2 regions of the Stenotrophomonas sp. YJH_SMC_17 genome follow, and region 1 is predicted to be linked to the other one. Evidence: riboswitches for the same ligand, from Rfam matches in the RefSeq annotation. Region 1 holds a riboswitch; the other holds the start of a gene.
The links. A riboswitch is a leader RNA that binds a small molecule or an ion and turns the genes downstream of it on or off. The one in region 1 is predicted to bind cobalamin.
Positions count from the first base shown of each region.

Region 2: another riboswitch for cobalamin. It lies ahead of btuB (TonB-dependent vitamin B12 receptor); the one in region 1 lies ahead of AC5P8Z_RS17335 (epoxyqueuosine reductase QueH).

Region 1 covers NZ_JCAFUU010000008.1:32,197-35,955, forward strand. The annotation lists gene pncA (bifunctional nicotinamidase/pyrazinamidase) at 1-606, opposite strand, end outside; gene AC5P8Z_RS17335 (epoxyqueuosine reductase QueH) at 663-1,349, opposite strand; cobalamin riboswitch at 1,525-1,718, opposite strand; gene AC5P8Z_RS17340 (nicotinate phosphoribosyltransferase) at 1,866-3,275, opposite strand; gene AC5P8Z_RS17345 (bifunctional nicotinamide-nucleotide adenylyltransferase/Nudix hydroxylase) at 3,340-3,759, opposite strand, start outside.
Region 2 covers NZ_JCAFUU010000006.1:55,796-59,554, reverse strand. The annotation lists gene bioD (dethiobiotin synthase) at 1-189, opposite strand, end outside; gene AC5P8Z_RS15885 (GAF domain-containing protein) at 258-740, shown strand; gene AC5P8Z_RS15880 (TfoX/Sxy family protein) at 737-1,099, shown strand; gene AC5P8Z_RS15875 (histidine phosphatase family protein) at 1,189-1,767, opposite strand; cobalamin riboswitch at 1,911-2,133, shown strand; gene btuB (TonB-dependent vitamin B12 receptor) at 2,249-3,759, shown strand, end outside.

The DNA of each region.
Region 1 (3,759 bases):
TTTGCCCAGCGCCTCGCGCACCATCGCATCGTTGGCGTCGGTCACCGGTCGGGTCAGCTCCCACAGGAACTTCACCCGGAAGCCGGACTTCACTGCGTCCTGCGCGCTCCACAGCACGCAGTAGTCGCGGGCCAGGCCGCACATGTGCACTTCGCGGATGCGGCGCTCGTGCAGCCAGCCGGCCAGGCCGGTCGCCGGGCGCTCGCCATCGGGACCGTGGTTCTCGCGGAAGGCGCTGTATGAATCCACCTGCGGGCGCGTGCCTTTGCGCAGGATCAGGTCGGCGGCGGTCCAGTCCACGCCCGGGTGCAGCGCGGCGCCGTCGCTGCCCTGCACGCAATGGTCGGGCCACAGGGTCTGTGGCTGTGCGTGCAGCAGGATGGTCTCAAACGGACGCTTGCCGGGGTGCTGGCTGGCGAATGAGGCGTGGTCGGCGGGGTGCCAGTCCTGGGTGGCCACCACCGTGCGATAGCGGCGCTGCGCCAGCAGCCCTGCAATGGGTGCCACCAGGGCATCGCCCTGGTCGCAGGCCAGCGCGCCACCGGGCATGAAGTCTGGCTGCAGGTCGATCACCAGCAGGGCGACGTCGGCGGGCAGGGCGGTCATGGCAGGTCCACTACAACGCAAAGGGGCGACCAGCGTGGCCGCCCCGGCGGCACAGGTCAATCGCCCTGCGGCGTCCCAGCGTCCTGCCCGTAGTACAGCAGGCCGATCTTGATCCGCTCCCGGCCGTTCTCGCGGCGATGGCGGTTGGCATCGCGCAGCGAATACACGCAGCCGCAGTACTCCTGCTGGTAGAACTGCTCGCGCTTGCTGATCTCGATCATGCGGCTGGCACCGCCGCCCTTGCGCCAGTTGTAGTCCCAGTACTGCAGGCCCTCATAGCGCGACGCGGCACGGATGCCGCAGTCGTTGATCTGCGCCATGTTCTTCCAGCGCGAGATGCCCAGCGAAGAACTGATGGTGTCGTAACCGTGTTCGTGCGCGTACAGGGCGGTGCGCTCGAAGCGCATGTCGAAGCACATCGTGCAGCGGATGCCGCGCTCGGGTTCGTTCTCCATGCCGCGCGCACGGCTGAACCAGTTGTCGGTGTCGTAGTCGCAGTCGATGAACGGAATGCCGTGCTGCTCGGCGAAGCGGATGTTCTCCTGCTTGCGCAGCTCGTATTCCTTCACCGGGTGGATGTTGGGGTTGTAGAAGAAGATCGCGTAGTCGATCCCGGAGGCGGTGATCGCCTCCATCACTTCGCCGGAGCAGGGTGCGCAGCACGAATGCAGCAGCAGGCGCTTGCCGTCGGCGGGCAGTGTGAGGGCGGGGCGTTGTAGCTCGGTCATCGTCGGGTACCGCATGGACCGCCGGCAACGGCGGTGGCCCATGCATCGGGCGGGGAAACGGGTCTGGCCGGATACCGTGAAAAGGACGCGCGCGGCCGCCTCGCCTGCACGCGCAGGACAGCGGCGGCCCCGGCACCCTCCCCGCGGAGAGTCCAGGTCGAATCAGGGGACGGTCGTGTCCCCCGGCCGGGGCCGGTATTCGGGCTGATGGACACGGGCCGAAGCCCACCTACTACCTGCCGCTTCCCAGGCGCGAGCCCAGTGCTGTTGGCAGGATTCGTTTCCATTCACCGCTGCGGGGCAGCTCCGGAATGGGCGCGTGAGGCGCCTTCACCGGATTCCCGTTTAAATCCCTCCCCGCGCGTGAACGCCTGGAGGGATACCTTCGGCGCGCCCACGGTGGACGGGTTGCTGGCCAGGGTCAAGGGGGGGCAGAGCCCGTTGCGCTGCAACGGGATCCGATCCCGGCGGAAGGAAGGGGTCGGATCCCGCTGCCACGCAGCGGGCTCTGACCCCGGGCGGGACATGCCTTCAACGTCCCGCCGCCGCACGCGCGCGGATGTCGTCCAGCCGCTGGTCGTGCAGCAGGCGGCCGTTCTCCCACACGGTCACCATCGCATCCTCGAATCCCGACGGCAGCGTTTCGTCACCGCTGGCCGGCAGTGGCACCGTATGCAGGCTGCCATCATCCAGGCGCCGCAGCAGGCGCATGCGGCCACGCTTGCTGGCCTTGCCGGCGTCGGTGACCGGGTCCTTGTAGACGTCAATCCACTCACCCTCGACCCGCGCTGCCGAGCACTTCAGTGCGAACTTCTGCGTATCGCGGTCCAGCCGCTGCAGCAGCGCGCCACCCATGCCGAAGGCTATGTTGTCGGCGGCGTAGCCGTCGTCGGTGATGCGTTGCAGGATGGCGCGGATCGTATCCGGGTTGATGCCATCGCCCTGGATCAGCCGCACGTGGTTGAGCACGCGGTAGCCCTTGCCGTTGATCGTGTGGCCAAAGGCCTCGTCCAGCCGGCGCAGGCTTTCGGAAACCACCTCCACCGGGTCGCCCGAGTCGGGGCGGATGACCAGGGTGGCGCCCGAGGCGATCACTTCATCACGCAGCGTCGTGCCCCAGTGCTCGCTGATCGCGCGGTAGATGTCATAGCTGTCCGACACCACCGCGACGATCGCACCGGGCTTGCCGAACTGGCGCAGCATGTTGCGGTAGGCGTCCACCTCGCGCTCGCGGCCCCAGCTGGTGATGGTGCTGTGCTCGGCGGCGGGAATCGAATAGCCCGCCATCGGCGCGTGATAGTGCGCGCGCGCCAGGCACAGCGCCGAGACCGTATCGGTGCCGAGGAAGTTGACCAGGTGCGCGGCACCGCCCAGCGCGGCCGATTCCAGGCTCGAGACACCGCGCGCACCGAAGTCATGCAGCTTGAACGGCAGCTGGCCCTGCGGGTCGTCGCTGGTCTGCTGCAGGAAGCCGGCGATGGTCTGCCGTGCATGCCAGCTGATGGTGGCCACGGTGACCGGGTACCACACGCGCAGCAGCAGCGTTTCCAGATACGACGGGACCCAGAACGCGGCGGGATCGGTCGATTCAATGGTCATCAATGCCTGGTGGGTAGGCACCACGCTGCCCTCGGGCACGGCGCGGATGCGGACCGGCAGATGGCCGCCGAGACGGTCGACGATATCGCGCCAGCCGGCCTCGTTGAAGGGTTCGCCATGGGCGGCGAATACCGCAGCGGCGTCGTCGATGTCGGCGTGGGTGACCGGCCGTGCCAGGGCGTCCTTGAGGATCGCCTGCAGGCCGAAGAACACCGTGCGGTCGTGCAGGCCGCCACGCGATTCAACATAGAAGAAGGTGGCATCGGTACCCGGCGGGTACTGCAGCCAGTGGCTGGCCTTGTAGCTGTCGGTGTTGAGGAGAAGATTATCGAGGTAGTGCATGACGGAAGCTCCTTCGCGTCGAGTGACACCAGCGGTCTATCCGCCAGTGGGGAGGCCGGGCCTGTCAGCCGCGGCCGAGGAAATACTCCAGGATGTGCAGGTGGTCTTCGAACAGCTGCGGGCCCATCTCCAGTGCTTCACTCACCGGAATCCAGCGCGCCTTGTCGGCGTCGTCGCCGCCGCGCACCGCCGGCAGTTCACCGGCCGGGAATTCGAAGTGGAAACCGTGGGTGATGGTGCGGCCGCGCTGGCTGCGGTCGGGGTGGTCGAACACCTGCTGGCTCTTCAGTGAGCCCTTCAGCACCGGCAGCGGAATCTTCAGCCGGGTCTCTTCGCGCAGTTCGCGCAGGCAGCTGTCGAGCAGGCTCTGGTCCTGGCCGACGAAGCCACCGGGCAGCGCCCACAGCCCCTTGCCGGGCTCCGAGCGGCGACGCACCAGCAGCACGTGGCCCGAATGCACCACCACCGCATCGGTAGTGACGAA
Region 2 (3,759 bases), on a different contig from region 1:
CAGCGCGTCTTCATTGCGCAGGCCCTGCCCCAGGTCCTCACTGCCGCTGGCCACCGGCTTCATCCCGACCGCGCGCAGCCCGCGCCGGCGCAGCGCATGCAGCAGGGCGGTACTGGTGGCGGTCTTGCCGATCCCGGTATCGGTGCCGGTGACGAACAGGGCGGGCGGCAGCGTGGCGGGCAACGGCATCGAAGGGCTCCAACAGGGCAACAGTGTGTGCATTATCGCCGGCCCGGCGCGCTTGCTAGACTGCAACCATGTTCGCCAATGCCTCGCTCACCGGCAGCAAGCCGGAACAATACGCCCAGCTGCTGGAACAGGCCCGAGGCCTGGTCTACGGCGAGTCCGACCGCATCGCCAACGCGGCCAACCTCTCTGCACTGGTCTACCACGCCCTGCCCGACCTGAACTGGGTGGGCTTCTACCTGTACGACGGCAAGGAACTGGTGGTCGGCCCGTTCCAGGGCCTGCCGGCCTGCGTACGCATCCCGCTGGACAAGGGCGTGTGCGGCGCCGCCGCCACCCAGCGCGTGACCCAGCGCGTGGAGGACGTCGATGCCTTCCCCGGCCATATCGCCTGCGATTCGGCCTCGCGCTCGGAACTGGTGGTGCCGCTGCTGCGTGGTGATGAACTGATCGGCGTGTTCGACATCGACAGCCCGAAGGTCGGCCGCTTCGACGCCGAGGATCAGGCTGGCCTGGAAGCCATCGCCCGCGTGTTCGTCGAGGCGTTGGGATGAGCGCACCGAAGCTGCGCAACATCGGCCCCAAAAGTGCAGCCTGGCTGCGCCAGGTCGGCCTGCGCAGCCGCGACGACCTGGTCGCGATCGGTGCGGTCGGTGCCTTCGTCAAGGTCAAGCGTGCCGGCTTCAAGCCCAGCCTGAACCTGCTGTACTCGCTGGAAGGTGCATTGCTGGACTGCCACTGGCAGGAGCTGAGCGAGCCGCAGCGCGATGCGCTGGTGCAGGACTATGAAGCGCGTATCGCCGCGCATCCGCTGAAGGCGGCCGGCCCGGCCTCGGGCCCGGTGCATGAGCAGCGCTTCGATGCCGGTGATGACGCTGAAGACAGCGTTGACGAGGGCGCGGACGAGGATTGAGCCGCGCCCCTCTGTAGAGCCGAGCCCAGGCTCGGCTGGCCTTTCTGATAGACGTGCAGCCGAGCATGGCTCGGCTCTACAAGAGCAGATCAGGGCTGCTGCAGCTCCAGCAGCTCGCCTACCAGGCCGGTCTCTCCGCGTTCCAACCGCACCCGCAAACGGGTGCCGTGGTCGATGCGCAATGCCCAGCACAGCGACATCGGCAGGCCGCACACCTGCGACAGCACCATGCGCAGCGGGCCACCGTGGCTGACCACCAGCGTCGGCAGCGGGTCCTCATCATCGAGCAGGCGATCCAGCGCGCGCGCGATGCGTCGCTCGAAGTGGCCCCAGCTTTCACCGTTCGGCGGCGGGAACGCATGCGGATCGGCGTGGAACGCCGCCAGCGCATCTTCCGGCAGGTCGAACAGTGATTGCCCGTCCCAGTCGCCGAAATCCAGCTCTTCCCATTCCTCGTCCGCTTCCACGTCCAACCCGCGCGGGGTGGCCAGTGCCATCGCCGTGTGCAGCGAGCGCAGCCGCGGCGAGCTGATCACGCGCTGCCAGGGCTGCGCGGCGTAGGCCTCGATCAGTTCCTGCGGCAGGCCAGCCAGCTGCGGTGGGTCGCTGCGGCCATCAAGGTATTCATCACGGCCATTGCCGGCATGGCGGACCAGGTCGAGGATCATGCGTGCGTCCCGGACGGGCAACGCAGGTACAGCGGAAAACGGGCGGACATCGGCAACGGCACCACGGGATCGAGCAACCATTCTAAAGGCACGGCCGGAGCAGTCGAGCAGACGCGACGCAACGGGACTGCCTGCGATGCCGTAGACTGCGCCCACTTCCAGGTGACCTGCGGCCACGGCCGGCAGGTTGAAACGGGAAGCCGGTGACGCGTGATTCCACGCCAGGCCGGCGCTGCCCCCGCAACGGTAAGCACGTCAGTTCCAGGCAACACCGCCACTGTGCCACGGGCATGGGAAGGCGCCTGGACGGTGGCCTCGCGCCACCCGGCGGCAAGCCCGGAGACCGGCCCGGAAGCCTCAGGTCGCGATGCGGTGGGCATGGCGCTGGATGACCGCAGCCCATGCTGCGGCATCGGCGCGTGCCTGCCTTCGCGGCTCCTCCCCTTCGCCACGCGGGCGTGCGTGGCACCTGGAGTCCCCCATGAAGCTGCAGTCCCGAATTCTGTCCCTGGCCGTGCTGGCCGCCCTGCCCGCGCTGGCACAGGCCAACGAGGACACCACCGCGCTCGACCAGATCCTGGTCACCGCTACCCGCACCCCGATTGCCCTGCAGGACAGCATCGCGCCGGCACAGGTGATCGATCGCGCACAGATCGAAGCGAGCCAGGCGACCTCGCTGCAGGAGCTGCTGCGTGGCCGCGCCGGCATCAACCTCACCAATGCCGGCGGGCTCGGCAAGCAGAGCTCGCTGTTCCTGCGCGGTACCAATTCCAGCCACACGGTGGTGCTGGTCGATGGCGTGCGCATCAACAGCGCCGACCTCGGCCTGGCCATGTACCAGGACCTGCCACTGGCGCAGATCGAACGCGTGGAAATCGTGCGCGGCCCGCAGTCGAGCCTGTACGGCGCCGACGCCATCGGTGGCGTGATCCAGATCTTCACCCGCCGCAACCAGGGCGATTTCGCCCCGCATTTCCAGCTTGGCGGTGGCAGCAACGGGCTGCGTGAAGCCAGCGGTGGCATTGGCGGTGGTACCGAGCGCGGCTGGTTCGGTGCCGACATCGCCTACCAGCATTCCGATGGCATCGATGCCTGCCGCGGCTCGGCCACGCTGTTCGCCGGCTGTTTCGCCGACGAGCCCGACCGCGACGGCTACCGCAACCTGTCCAAGAGCCTGCGCGGTGGCTATACCTTCAACGACCAGTGGAACGTGGAAGGCAGCGCGCTGCGCGCCGACGGCAGGAACCACTACGACGGCTACTACAACTACTCCGAGACCCGCCAGCAGGTGCTGGCCGGCAAGGTGCGCTACACCCCGTCCGAGCGCCTGGCATTCACCGCAAGCGTCGGCCGCAGTGACAACGAGTCTGACAACTTTGGCGACTTCGGTGCACGTGGCAGCGCACAGACCCACCGCGACAGCGCCTCGCTGCAGGGCGATATCGGCGTGGCCGAAGGCCAGCTGCTGAGCGCAGGCGTGGACTGGAGCGAAGACAACCTGGATGGCAGCAGCGCGGGTTACCTCGTCGACAGCCGCCGCAACACCGGCGTATTCGTGCAGTACCAGGGCCGCTTCGGCCGCCACCAGCTGCAGGCCAGCGCGCGCAACGACGACAACCAGCAGTTCGGCAACCACGCCACCGGCAGCGTTGGCTGGGCGATGGAACTGGGCCACGGCCTGCGCGTCAATGCCAGCTATGGCACCGCGTTCAAGGCACCGACCTTCAGCGACCTGTATGACCCGTGGAGCGGCGTGCCGACGTTGAATCCGGAGAAGTCGAAGAGTGCCAACCTGGGTGTTTCGCAGCAGGGCCAGGGCTGGCATTGGGGCCTGGACGTGTATGAAACCCGCGTCGATGATCTGATCACCTACGATGCGGCGACCTTCAGGATGCAGCAGGTGGAGAAGGCCCGCATCCGCGGCGCCGAACTGACCGGTGGCCTGCTGCTGGCCGGCTTCGACATCAACGCCCAGCTGAGCTACACCGACCC